2 regions of the Faecalibacterium sp. Marseille-Q3530 genome follow, and region 2 is predicted to be linked to the other one. Evidence: a T-box and tRNA genes for the amino acid it is inferred to sense, from the RefSeq annotation. Region 2 holds a T-box; the other holds one or more tRNA genes.
What was found. The T-box of region 2 lies ahead of pheS (phenylalanine--tRNA ligase subunit alpha). A T-box ahead of a tRNA ligase gene usually reads a tRNA of that ligase, here a tRNA-Phe.
Positions count from the first base shown of each region.

Region 1: it has a tRNA-Phe gene. The T-box ahead of pheS (phenylalanine--tRNA ligase subunit alpha) is inferred to sense a tRNA for this amino acid. The anticodon was not compared.

Region 1 covers NZ_JAFREH010000001.1:612,685-619,664, reverse strand. The annotation lists gene recG (ATP-dependent DNA helicase RecG) at 1-1,616, opposite strand, end outside; tRNA gene J3350_RS02785 (tRNA-Cys) at 1,720-1,794, opposite strand; tRNA gene J3350_RS02780 (tRNA-Gly) at 1,823-1,898, opposite strand; tRNA gene J3350_RS02775 (tRNA-Asp) at 1,936-2,009, opposite strand; tRNA gene J3350_RS02770 (tRNA-Gly) at 2,039-2,114, opposite strand; tRNA gene J3350_RS02765 (tRNA-Phe) at 2,151-2,226, opposite strand; gene J3350_RS02760 (type IIA DNA topoisomerase subunit B) at 2,499-4,490, shown strand; gene J3350_RS02755 (DNA gyrase subunit A) at 4,586-6,835, shown strand; gene rlmH (23S rRNA (pseudouridine(1915)-N(3))-methyltransferase RlmH) at 6,849-6,980, shown strand, end outside.
Region 2 covers NZ_JAFREH010000002.1:5,132-12,111, reverse strand. The annotation lists gene J3350_RS03195 (amino acid ABC transporter permease) at 1-169, opposite strand, end outside; gene J3350_RS03190 (amino acid ABC transporter permease) at 150-809, opposite strand; gene pheT (phenylalanine--tRNA ligase subunit beta) at 1,068-3,479, opposite strand; gene pheS (phenylalanine--tRNA ligase subunit alpha) at 3,498-4,520, opposite strand; T-box leader at 4,596-4,840, opposite strand; gene J3350_RS03175 (MFS transporter) at 5,257-6,468, shown strand; gene J3350_RS03170 (FprA family A-type flavoprotein) at 6,536-6,980, opposite strand, start outside.

The DNA.
Region 1 (6,980 bases), on a different contig from region 2:
AGCGCGTCCAACTGCCCGGCCTTGAAGTCCTCCATGACGGCGGCTTTTTCCTTTGGCTTGAGCTTGCCGTGCATCAGGCCGACCCGGCGGTCAGGTAGCAGCGCCTTGGCGATGTCTTCGTAGTAGGTCTTCACGGCGTTCAGCCCGCCGTCGGGGGTGTCCTCGATGGCGGGGCAGACGATATACACCTGTCGCCCGGCGTTGATCTCCCGGTCAAGGAAGCCGTAGAGGTCCCGCCGTTTCTTCCCGGTGATGCACCGGGTCTTGACCGGCTTGCGGCCCGGCGGCAGTTCGTCGAGGATCGAGATGTCGAGGTCGCCGTAGAGGAGCAGCCCCAGGGTGCGGGGGATGGGCGTGGCGCTCATGACCAGCAGATGGGGGTTCTCGGCTTTTTCAGCCAGCAGGCCCCGCTGCCGCACCCCGAAGCGGTGCTGCTCGTCCACCACGGCCAGACCCAGCCGGGCAAAGGCGACCCCCTCGCTGAGGATGGCGTGGGTGCCCACCACGAGGTCGGCTTCGTCGTTCCGGATGGCAGCCAGCGTGGTGCGGCGGGCGGCGGCTTTCATGCCGCCGGTCAGCAGGGCGACCCGCATCCCGAACGGGGCCAGCATCCGGTTCAGGTTCTCGGCATGCTGGGAAGCCAAAATCTCAGTGGGGGCCAGCGGCGCTGCCTGATAGCCGCTGCGGATGCAGGCCCAGATGGCGGCTGCCGCCACCAGTGTTTTGCCGCTGCCCACATCGCCCTGCAGCAGGCGGTTCATGGACTGCCCGCCTGCCATGTCGGTCAGAATCTCCGTCACGGCCCGCCGCTGGGCCCCGGTGGGGGAGAAGGGCAGCGCATCCCAGAACGGCTGCGGGTCGAGAAGCTGCATCGGTGCCCCGGTGGCGGCGCTGCCCCGGTTCTTCATCCGGCCGATGCCCAGCTGCAAAATGAGCAGTTCTTCGTAGATGAGCCGCCGCCGGGCCGCAAAGGCGGCTTCCTCGCTCTCCGGGCAGTGGATGGCCCGCACGGCCTCTGCCTTGGAGAGCAGGCGGTATTTCTGGCGCATCTCCGGCGGCAGCGGGTCGGGCAGAAGCTCGGCATGGGGGAGCAGCTGGCGGACACACCGGGCGATGACGCTGCTCGAAAGCCCATCGGTCTGGGGGTAGACGGCCTCGAAGGGGGCGGCGGTGATCTGCGCTTCGGTGCGCACCTGCGGGTTGACCATCTGGCGGCGGAGCATCCCGCCGGTCACGATGCCCTGAAAATAATATGCCTGCCCCAGTTCCAGCTTCTGGGCGGCGTAGGGATTGTTGAACCAGGTGATCTCCAGGCTGGAAACATCGTCGCCCGCCGTGATCCGCTCCATCCGCCGCCCGCCGGGCAGGATGCGCCCGCCGGGCTTGGCGAACACCTCGGCCTTCACGACGCACTCGGTGTCGCAAGGTGCCTCGGCAATGGAGTAGGGCTTTGAAAAATCCATATATCTGCGCGGGTAGTGGCAGAGCAGGTCCGCCAGCGTCACGATGCCCAGCTTCTCGAACCGCTCGGCGGTCTTGGGGCCGACGCCTTTCAGATACCGCACCGGCGTATCGGGGGTCAGGGTGGTGTGGGTCTCGGTGGTTTGAGCGGGCATGGCATACGCTCCTTTCTGCACAGGATACCGCTATTGTAACACGGGGAAGGGGAGGATGCAATAAAACAAAAAATCCCGAACGCTTTCACGTTCGGGAATCTTTTGGAGGTGACGACCAGATTTGAACTGGTGGATGAGGGTTTTGCAGACCCTTGCCTTACCACTTGGCCACGTCACCATATTGGAGTGAATGTTTCCACTCCATTTGGAGCGGCCGACGAGGCTCGAACTCGCTACCTCCACCTTGGCAAGGTGGCGCTCTACCAGATGAGCTACGGCCGCATATTCGGTGCATTTGTCCCTGCACCATTAGGATGAGCGACCCGGATCGGGCTCGAACCGACGACCCCCAGCGTGACAGGCTGGTGCTCTAACCAACTGAGCTACCGGGCCATATTGGAGCGGATATTTCCACTCCGTTATGGAGCGGCCGACGAGGCTCGAACTCGCTACCTCCACCTTGGCAAGGTGGCGCTCTACCAGATGAGCTACGGCCGCATATTCGGAAGAACAGATCTCTGTTCTTCTGAAAGGTGGTGCCTCCGATCGGAATCGAACCAATGACACGGGGATTTTCAGTCCCCTGCTCTACCGACTGAGCTACAGAGGCGCACCGGACGATGATTATTATACCCGAAATTCTGGATTTGTAAAGAGGAAAATGCAAATTTTTTCGAAAAAAATCAGACTTTTCTTGAAAAATGCGTCCGGACGATAAATAATAGAAGTGGATTTTTGATGCTCTCCGGCCGGGCCGGGCCGACGGCGGGGGACGAAACGCAAAATTGACATTGACAACAACCTATGGTTTAATAGAAAACTAGAAAACGATTCGGCCGGCAAAGGGTACGGGGCGTATCCGTGCAGACCGGGAGGGTGAACATGGCAAGAAAACAGGAATACGGTAACGAGAGCATTACTTCATTAAAGGGTGCGGACCGCGTCCGCAAGCGCCCGGCGGTCATCTTTGGCTCGGACGGTGTGGAGGGCTGCGCCCATTCGATCTTTGAGATCGTCTCCAACTCCATCGACGAGGCCCGCGACGGCCACGGCGACACCATCAACGTGACCCGCTGCAAGGACGGCAGCGTCATCGTCGAGGACTTTGGCCGCGGCATGCCCGTGGACTGGAACAACGGCGAGGGCCGCTACAACTGGGAGCTGCTGTTCTGCGAGATGTATGCAGGCGGCAAATACGGCGAGGGCGAGGACAACTACGAGTTCAGCCTGGGCCTGAACGGTCTGGGCCTGTGCGCCACCCAGTATTCGTCTGCCTGGATGACGGCCGACATCTACCGCGACGGCTATCATTATCATCTGGACTTCAAAAAGGGCGAGAACGTCGGCGGCCTGCAAAAGGAACCTTATAAGGGCCGCCGCACCGGAAGCATCATCCACTGGAAGCCGGACGACGAGGTCTTCACCGACATCGACGTCCCCGGCAGCTATTACAAGGATGTGCTGCGCCGTCAGGCCGTCGTCAACGCGGGGCTGACCCTGAACTTCACCGACGAAAAGGAGAAGGACCCCGCCACCGGCAAGGCCTGGAAGGAGAGCTGGTGCTACGAGCACGGCATCGCCGACTACGTGGCCGAGACGGCGGGCGAGGACACCCTGACCCCGGTGTTCAGCTGCGAGAGCGAGGCCACCGGCCGCGACCGCGAGGACCAGCCGGAATATAAGGTAAAGATGAGCGCGGCCTTCTGCTTCTCCAATAAGGTGCAGCTGCTGGAATACTACCACAACTCCTCCTGGCTGGAGCACGGCGGCAGCCCCGAACACGCGGTGCGCACGGCCTTCGTCTACCAGATCAACAAGTACCTGAAGGACAAGAATCTTTATAAGAAGGGCGAGAGCGCCATCAGTTTTCAGGATGTGCAGGACTGCCTGGTCTATGTCTCGTCCAGCTTCTCCACCCGCACCAGCTACGAGAACCAGACCAAGAAGGCCATCACCAACAAATTCGTCTCGCAGGCGATGACGGATTTCCTGAAGCACTATCTGGAAGTCTACTTCCTCGAAAAGCCGGAGGAAGCCCAGAAGATCTGCCAGCAGGTCCTGGTCAACAAGCAGAGCCGGGAACATGCCGAAAAGACGCGCCAGAGCATCAAAAAGACGCTCTCCACCCAGATCGACCTCGCCAACCGGGTGCAGAAGTTCGTGGACTGCCGCACCAAGGACGCTTCCCGCCGCGAACTGTATATTGTCGAGGGTGATTCGGCTATGGGTGCCGTCAAGCAGAGCCGCGACAGCGAGTATCAGGCCATCATGCCCATCCGCGGCAAGATCCTGAACTGCCTCAAGGCCGACTATGCCCGCATCTTCAAGTCGGACATCATCGTGGACCTCATCAAGGTGATGGGCTGCGGCGTCGAGCTGGGCGGCAAGCACAACAAGGAGCTGGCGACCTTCAATCTGGACAACCTGCGGTACAACAAGATCGTCATCTGTACCGATGCCGATGTGGACGGCTACCAGATCCGCACCCTGGTGCTGACCATGCTCTACCGCCTGACGCCCACCCTCATCAACGAGGGCTATGTCTACATCGCGGAGTCGCCGCTGTACGAGATCACCACCAAAGACCGCACCTATTTCGCTTACACCGAGCCGGAGAAGGCGGCGTTCCTGAAGGAGATCGGCGAGAAGAAATACACCATCCAGCGTTCGAAAGGTCTGGGTGAGAACGACCCGGAGATGATGTGGCTGACCACCATGAACCCGGAGAGCCGCCGCCTCATCAAGGTGCTGCCCACCGATGTGGAGGAGACCGCCCGCGTGTTCGACCTGCTGCTGGGCGACAACCTCGCCGGACGCAAGGAGCACATCGCAGAGCACGGCGCAGAGTATCTGGACGATCTGGATGTGTCTTGACCTCTCCGTCCATGCTGCGCAGTGTCGCTGTTCCTGACAGGAGAGCTGTCGAGCGTGAGCGAGACTGAGAGGTTTATTTAGAGGATAAAAGAAGAATGGCAAAACGAACAACAAAGAAAGCACTCAAGCCGGTCCGCCCACAGCTGGGCGACGGTGTTGAGATCCTGAATGCGGGCAGTGTGCTGGAAGACCCCATCACCCGCACACTGGAGACCAACTATATGCCCTATGCGATGAGCGTCATCGTCTCCCGCGCTCTGCCGGAGATCGACGGCTTCAAACCCGCCCACCGCAAACTGCTGTACACGATGTACGGCATGGGCCTGCTCAAGGGGGCCCGCACCAAATCCGCCAACATCGTGGGCGGCACCATGCACCTGAACCCCCACGGCGATGCGGCCATCTACGACACCATGGTCCGCATGGGCCGGGGCAACGAGAGCCTGCTGGTGCCCTATGTGGACAGCAAAGGCAACTTCGGCAAGGCCTACAGCCGGGATATGTCCTGTGCAGCGGCCCGTTACACCGAGGCCAAGCTCGAAGGCGTCTGCGAGGAGCTGTTCCGGGACATCGACCGGGAGACGGTCGATTTCGTCCCCAACTACGATGGCACCACCACCGAGCCGACCCTTCTGCCGGTCACGTTCCCCACCATCCTGGCCAACAACACACTGGGCATCGCCGTCGGCATGGCCTGCAACATCTGCTCGTTCAATCTGGTCGAGCTGTGCAACACCACCATCGCCCTGATGAAGGACCCCCGGCATGACATCTCCACCACGATGCCGGCCCCGGATTTCGTGGGCGGCGGCCAGATCCTGTACGACGAAGCCCAGATGCGGGAGATCTACGAGAACGGCCGCGGCAGCGTTCGGGTCCGTGCCCGTTATAATGTAGTGCCCGGCGAGAACATGCTGGAGATCACCCAGATCCCGCCCACCACGACGGTGGAAGCTATCATGGACAAGATCGCCGAGCTGGTCAAGGCCGGAAAAATCAAAGAGATCAGCGACATGCGCGATGAGACCGACCTGAACGGCCTCAAGCTGACCCTCGACCTCAAGCGCGGCGTGGACGCCGAGAAGCTGATGGCCAAGCTGTTCAAGACCACCCCGCTGGAGGACAGCTTCAGCGCCAACTTCAACATTCTGGTCTCCGGTCAGCCGAAGGTCATGGGTGTGCGGGAAATCTTGAACGAGTGGACGGCGTTCCGGATGGAATGCGTCCGCCGCCGCACCTTCTTCGACCTTCACGGCAAGGAAAAGCGCCTGCACCTGCTTCAGGGTCTGGCCGCCATCCTGCTGGACATCGACAAGGCCATCCACATCATCCGCACCACCGAGGAGGAGACCGAGGTCGTGCCCAACCTGATGATCGGCTTCGGCATCGACGAGGTGCAGGCCGACTATGTGGCCGAGATCAAGCTGCGCCACCTGAACCGGGAGTATATCCTCAAGCGCACCGGGGAGATCGAGCAGCTGGAGAAGGACATCGCCGACCTGAACGACATTCTGGCAAAGCCCGCCCGCATCCGGAAGATCATCATCAAAGAGCTGACGGATGTTGCCAAAAAGTACGCCCAGCCCCGCCGCAGCGAGATTTTGTACGACCTGCCGGAGGAAGAGAGCGGCACCGAGGAAGAGGTCATCCCGGATTATCCGGTCACCGTCTTCTTCACCCGCGAGGGCTACCTGAAAAAGATCCCGCCCCAGAGCCTGCGCACCGCCGGTGCCCACAAGCTCAAGGAGGGCGACGAGATCATCCAGCAGGTGGAGACCCGCAACAACGTGGAGGCACTCTTCTTCACCGACCGGCAGCAGGTGTACAAGGTGCGCCTGAACGAACTGGAAGACGGAAAAGTGGCGCAGATGGGCATTTTTATTCCGGGCCGTCTGGGCATGGACGAGGGCGAGAACGTTCTGGCCATGGTCATCACGAGCGATTATTCCGGCTTCATGCTCTTCTTCTTTGCGAGCGGCAAGTGCGCCAAGATCCCGCTGAATTCCTATGCCACCAAGCTGAACCGCCGCAAGCTGCTCAAGGCCTACTGCGACAAGGAAACGCTGGCGAAGATGGTCTTCCTGCCCGAAGAGACGGAACTTGCCATCCGCACCAGCGCAGGCCGGATGCTGCTGGTGGGCACAGCGCAGATCAGCGCCAAGGCCACCCGCGACAGTCAGGGCGTGGCGGTCGTCACCCTGAAGAAGAACCAGCACATCGCGTCGGTCGTCCCGGCGGAGACGCTGGAACTGGCCAACCCCCACCGCTACCGCGTCCGCAGCCTGCCCGCCACCGGTGCCCTCATTCGCGCCGAGGACGAAGGCGAGCAGCTGACGCTTCTGTAAAGGAGACGACGTTATGCAAAATATCGACCTGATCTGTGTCGGCAAGCTCAATGCAAAATACTTTGCAGAGGGCGTGGCCGAGTACCAGAAGCGTCTGGCGGCCTTTGCGTCCTTCCGGATCATCGAGCTGCCAGAAGAAAAGATC
Region 2 (6,980 bases):
TGGCTTTCAGGATGGGATTTTTGAAGGTCATCAGCACACCCAGCAGGATGCCCAGCGGCAGGCTGATGAGGACGGACACGGCGCTGATCTTGAGCGCCACGCCCAGACCGCCCAGCAGACGGATGAGGTTTTTGCCCTTGAACAGGACCTCAAGACCCAAATCCGGCATAGCGCACCCTCCTTTCGAGCCAGCTGCCCAGCAGCGACACCGGCAGCAGGATGATGAGGTAGAACACCACCAGCAGGAACAGACACTCCGGCGTCTTGTAGTACAGGCCGATGAGGTCTTTGGCGGTGAACATCAGGTCCATCAGGCTGACTGCGCTGAAGACGCTGGTCTCCTTGAGCAGGAAGATGACGTTGGCCATGAAGGCGGGCACGCTGGTGGACACCGCCTGCGGCAGGATGACGTAGCGCAGCGTCTGCAGCCGGGTCATGCCCAGGCTGTACGCGCTCTCGGTCTGGATGGGCTCGATGGCCTCCAGCCCGCTGCGGAAGGCTTCGGCCATGTAGCTGCCGCCCAGAAACGCCAGACCCGCGATGCCGCAGATCTCTGCGTTGGTCTTGATGCCCACCTTCGGCAGGCCGTAGTAGATGAAGAACAGCTGCACCAGCAGCGGCGTGTTCCGGCTGAGCTGGATATATGCCCCCACAAGGCGGCGCAGCACCGGCACTTTATCGTATTGGAGCACGGCGCAGACCAGCCCGATGCCAATGGCCCACACGATGCCGATGACACCCAGCCGCAGCGTCAGCCACGCCGCTTTTTCGTACTGCGGCAGATAGCTTGCGATGACGTCCCAGTCCATGCCTGTCCCCTCCTTTTTTGCATTGATTTTTTTTCGTTGGCCGTATGATAAACCCATTTCCATAGAATGTCAATAGGATTATAGGGGATTTTGGCGTCCGTTTTTTCAGGTTTGCCCTGATTCCACCTTTCAGCGCGTTTTTTGCGCACTCTCTTTTTTCGCAGATTTCATACAATATTGGTATGTTTGCACAAAGGCAAAGGCCGCCCATGCAGCTTGCACAGACGGCCTTTGCCCTGTTCTATTTCTTGTTTTGAATCAGCGGATCTCGATGCCGAGCTTGAACTTCAGGTTGCCCAGCACTTTTTTGACGGCGCGCTCGACCTGTTCGGCAGAGACTTCTGCGCTGGGGTCGGACAGCGTCAGGGAGAACGCCATGCTCTTCTTGCCCGCGCCGAGGTTTGCGCCGCGATAGATATCGAACAGCTTCACGTCGGTGATGAGCGGGCTTGCCTTTTTGATGGTCTCCTCGATCTCGCCGCAGGTGACCTGTTCCTCGCAGACGAGGGCCAGATCGCGCTTGACGGCAGCATAGGGGCTGAGCGGCTGATAGCGCAGCTCGCCGTCCACGCAGCTCATCAGGGCCTCGTAGTCCAGCTCACCGAGGTAGATGTTCTGGCTGTCCTTCTGTTCCTTTGCGATCTCCAGCTCGCCGTTGATCTCATTGGAGAGCTTGCCGAAGACGCCCAGACGCTTGCCGCCGCAGTAGACAGCGGCGCTGATGCCGGGGTGCAGCCAGGGCGCAGTCTCGCGCTCGTAGGTGAAGTGCAGGCCGAAACCGGCTGCCAGTGCCTCCATGGCGCCCTTGACGGTGAAGAAGTCCTCTTCCGGGCCGAAGGCACCGATGCAGAGGGTCTGGCGCTCGTGCGGATGCTCGCAGAGGGGCAGTTCCTTGGCCAGATAGACCGGTGCCATCTCGAACAGACGGCCCTCGGCGTTGCCCTTCTTCAGGTTGTCCACGATGACGTTCAGCATGGACGGGGTGAGCAGGGTGCGCATGATGGAGAGGTTCTCGCTGATGGGGTTCAGGATGCGGATGGCCTTGCGGGCAGCATCATCGGCGGGGATGTGCAGCATGTCCAGCTCTGCGTTGGAGTAGAAGGCCAGCGTGGATGCCTCATAGAAGCCCTGCGCCGCCAGCAGACGCTTGGTCTTGAGCTGCTGCTTCTGGTCGTAGTTCAGACCGCCGTTGGTGACAGCAGCGGTGTTCAGGAAGGTGGGCACGATGTGGTCGTAGCCGTACTCACGGATGACCTCCTCGGCCAGGTCGGGGAAGCTCTCCACATCCTCGCGGTACAGCGGGGCGGAAACATCCCAGCTGCCGTCGGCCTGCACGTCCACAGTGAATTCCAGACGCTGCAGGATGTCGATCATGGTCTGGTCAGGCACCGTGATGCCCAGCACACCGCAGATCTTGGCGGGGGTGGTCACGATGTGCCTGCGCTCCAGCGGGCGGCCATCGGTCAGGTCGTATTCCAGCGTGGTGATGTCGCCGCAGTCCAGCTCCTGGATCAGGTGCAGGGCACGGGCGAGGCCCAGTTCGGGCGAGTGGCGGTCCACACCCTTCTCGTAGCGGGCGGAGGAGTCGCTGTTCTGGCCCAGCGCGCGGCTGGTCTTGCGGACGGAGTCGCGGGCGAAGGTGGCGCACTCAAAGAGCAGGCTGGTGGTGTTCTCATCCATGCCGGAGTTGGCACCGCCCATGATGCCGGCCAGTGCCACCGGCTTTTCTGCATCGCAGATGACGAGGTTGTTGGGGTTCAGGGTGAACTCCTTCTCATCGAGGGTCACGATCTTCTCACCCTCGTGGGCGCGGCGGACATCGATGGTGCGGCCCGCGACCTTGTTCAGGTCAAAGGCGTGCATGGGCTGGCCCATCTCCAGCAGGGTGTGGTTGGTGATATCGACCACGTTGCTGATGGAACGCAGGCCGCACAGGGCCAGATGGCGCTTCATCCAGCGGGGAGACTCACCCATCCGGATGTTGCGGACATAGTGTGCCATGTAGCGGGGGCACAGGTCGGGAGCCTCCACCTGCACGGTGATGGGGGCATCGGCGTCGCAGACGGTCTGGTAATCCATGGCGGGCATGTGCAGGGGCTTGCCGAGGATGGCAGAGACCTCCCGCGCGATGCCCAGAACGGACTGGCAGTCCGGGCGGTTGGCGGTGATGGAGATATCGAAGATGTAGTCATCCAGACCGACCACCGGTGCGATGTCGGTGCCGGGGACGCTGTCTTCGGGCAGGATGAGCAGGCCGTAGACTTCCGAACCGGGGAACAGATCATCGTTCAGACCCAGCTCCTCGCCGGAGCAGAGCATACCGTTGGACTCAACGCCCTGCATCTTGCGGGCCTTGATCTTGATGCCGCCGGGCAGGGTGGAGCCATCCAGAGCGGCGGGCACACAGTCGCCCAGCTTCATGTTGGAGGCACCGGTGCTGATGCGGATGTCGTGGCCGTAGTCGCCGCAGTCCACCACACACTTGGTCAGGTGGGTGCCCTCCTGCTTTTCCATCTCCACGATCTTACCAACGACCACCTTGCTGATGCCTGCATCCAGCGGGATCAACTCTTCGACCTCAAACCCGCAGGAGAAGAGCTTCTCCTCCAATTCCTGAGCCGTGACGTCGATATCGACAAGTTCTTTTAACCAACTGAAAGGTACTTTCATTGTTTGCTCTCTCCCCTCTTATTCATGGAACTGCTTGAGGAACTCCAGGTTGTTCTCGAACATCAGGCCGATGTTGTTGATGCCGTATTTCAGCATGGCGATACGCTCGATGCCGATGCCAAAGGCGAAGCCGGAGTACTCATCCGGGTCGATGTTGCAGTTCTCCAAAACCTTGCGGTTGACGACGCCGCCGCCCAGAACTTCGATCCAGCCGGTGTGCTTGCACAGGGGGCAGCCCTTGCCGTGGCACTCGAAGCAGCTGACATCGACCTCGACGCTGGGCTCGGTGAACGGGAAGTAGGACGGGCGCAGGCGGGTGCGGGTGTCGGCACCGAACAGCTTCTGCACGAAGGTGTTCAGGGCACCCTGCAAATCGCCCAGGGTGATGCCCTTGTCCACGACCAGACCTTCCATCTGGTGGAACATGGGGCTGTGGGTCGCGTCGGAGTCGGAACGGAAGACGCGGCCGGGGATAAGCACCTTGATGGGTGGCTTCTGAGAATCCATGGTGCGGATCTGGCCGCCGGAGGTCTGGGTGCGGAGCAGGAACTCATCGGACAGGTAGAAGGTATCCTGCATATCGCGGGCGGGGTGGTCCTTCGGGACGTTCAGGCGGGTGAAGTTGTGGTCGTCGTCCTCGATCTCCGGGGCGTCCGCCACAGCAAAGCCCATGCCGGAGAAGACGTCGATGATCTGGTTGGTGACCAGCGTCAGCGGATGCAGACCGCCGACCGCGCGGGTCTTGGCGGGCAGGGTGATGTCCACGGTCTCGGCGGCGTTGCGGGCGGCCAGCTCGGCTTCCTTCACCTTGGCAGCGGCAGCATCGTAGTCCGCCTGCACCTTGGTCTTCAGTTCGTTGATGATCTTGCCCATGGCGGGGCGTTCTTCCGGCGCGACGGAGCGCAGATTTTTCATCAGCGCGGGGATCTTGCCGTTTTTGCTCAGATATTCCTGCCAGAACGTGGCCAGCGTCTCCTTGGAAGAGACCTGACCGAGGCTTTCTTCGGCCTGTTTGGCCAGCTCGTCGATCATTGCTTGCATGGAAATTCTCTCCTTCTCGGTTTTCTTCTTGTTCAGCGGGTAACAAAAAAGCTCCGCCCCGCTCTGCCTTTCGGCAAAGGGGACGAAGCTGTAAACTTTACTCCGCGGTACCACCCGGTTTCCGCTCTTTTTTATAAGGAGCGGCGCTCAAACGCCGTAACGGGGCGCACCGTCCCGCACTAGCAGGCTGTCTTCAGCCGTTCACGCGGGCCGCTCAGGAGCGAACTTCGGTGCACGTCTCTCTCGGAAGCCCTTTCAGCCGGTGAAGCTTCTCTCTTTGCCGGACACACTGCACGTACTTTCTCCGTCGCTGCGTTTTTGCATATCAGGTTTTCATAACCAGAAATCATCTTACCACATTTCGGCGCGGTTTGCAAGCGCAGAAGCGGATTTTGTGGCAATTTTCCGTTTTTGCTTGTGTTTTCCGCCGGGATATGGTATGCTGAGCGCAACGTTTTACTGGAAGGAGGGTGCACCCACATGGGTTGGAACGGCTGCGTTTTCTTCAAAAAAGGAAACCCTTAAGCATTTCCGGTTCGAAGTGCGCCCATTTTTAGGAATCGCCCTCTCAGTCTGCTACGCAGCCAGCTCCCCCGAAGGGGGAAAAGATGGAGTTTGCGCAATGCCAAGGCCTCTCCTACCAGGAGAGGTGTCACCGAAGGTGACGGAGAGGTTGTACAAAGAGACTCTAAGGATGGGCACTGTTTCATCTTGTAAAAATGAAAAGGTGCTTTCCATGAAATCAAATAAACAATCAACGCTCAACATCAAGCGGCAGCTTGGCTGTGTGTATACGGCCGACTTCTTCTCCGGCCTGCGGATCACCGACGCCGTGTGGGTCGCGCTGCTGGCCGCACGGGGGTTCTCCCTGTGGGAGATCGGCCTGGCCGAAAGTGTTTTCCATATCGTCAACCTGCTGTGCGAAGTGCCCAGCGGCATGGTGGCAGATCTGCTGGGCCGCAAAAAAGCCCTTGTGTCCGGCGGTGTGCTGGCCGTCACCTCCAACCTGCTGATGGCGTTTGCACCGAACCTGTTTGCCATCTGCTTCGCAATGGCGCTGAACGCGCTGTACGGTACCCTGTTCTCCGGCACCTTCACGGCCCTTGTCTACGACAGCCTCAAGACGGAAGACCGCGAGGACGAGTACCTTCAGATCTCCGCCAACAGTTCCCAGATCTCCATGCTGGCCAGTGCGCTGGGTTCGCTGGCCAGCACGGTCCAGCGGTTCCTCGGCTTTGCAGGCTTTTATCTGCTCAGCGCCCTGTTCGAGGGCGTCTCCACCCTCGCCTGCCGATGGATGAACGAACCCATCGTCACGGCAGCGCAGGCCAACCGGGCCCGGCAATCCCTGCACGACCTGCCCGGTCAATTCACCCTGCTCGTGCAGGACAGTCTGCATGTTCTGCGCACCTGCCCGCTGGCCGCGAAGCTCATCGTATCCAGTGCGATCATCTCGGTGCCCAGCTACCTGACCAAGATGTTTTTGCAGCAGCGTCTCATTGAGCTGGGCTGGCCCACCGAAGTGCTGTTCCTTCCCCTGCTGCTGGGCGGCCTCGCCTGCGTCCTCGGCACCGAGGCCGGGCGCCGGGTCCGGTTCTGTTCCATGCGGCAGTTCTACGCCGTTTGTGCCCTGCTCTGCGGTGCGGGCACCCTTCTGGTGGGCACCGCGCCTGCCTGGGGCGGCATCTTCGGCATGATGCTGGTGCAAGGCGTTTTGGAGGTCTACCTCCTGCATGAAAGCCAGCAGCTCAACGACGCCATCCCCAGCGACCAGCGCGCCACCCTCATCAGCGTGGACAGCATGGCCTACAGCCTGCTCATGATCCCCGCCAGCCCCCTCGTCGGTGCGGTCGGTGACGCCTTCGGTCAGGCAGGTGCCGGTCTCGCCCTCCTCGGCGGCCTTGTCGCCGTGAGCGGACTGGTGCTTCTGAGGCAGAAAAAGCGATAAGAGAACGAGAGAAAGAACAAGGACCCGACACTTCCGGTGCCGGGCCCTTGTTTTTGCTGTGTATTTCTTATTTTGCGATCAGCTCTTCCGCCAGCTGCTCCATCTGTGCCTCCGATGCGGCACTGACTGCCGAACGGATGGTGACGACGTTCCCACAGACGGTGATGTTCTTCATCCCCTCCAGTTCGGCGCGCATGAGCTTGGCGGCCATGGGGGCCCAGGTGCCGTTCTCCATCAGGCCGATGGTGCGGCTTTGGAAGTTCTTGGTCTTCAGGTGGGCCAGCAGGTTTTCCATCGGCGGGAAGAGGAAGCCGTCGTAGGTGGCGCAGGCCAGCACGATCTTCCCGCAGCGGAAGGCTTCGGTCACGGCGTAGGAGACATCGGTGCGGGTCAGGTCCATCTCCACGACTTTGGCTCCTCTGGCGCGGAGCTTTTCGGCCATCTGGTGTGCTGCTGCGCGGGTGTGGCCGTGGATGGACGCACTGGCAACCAGGATTTTCTCCGGCTCTTCG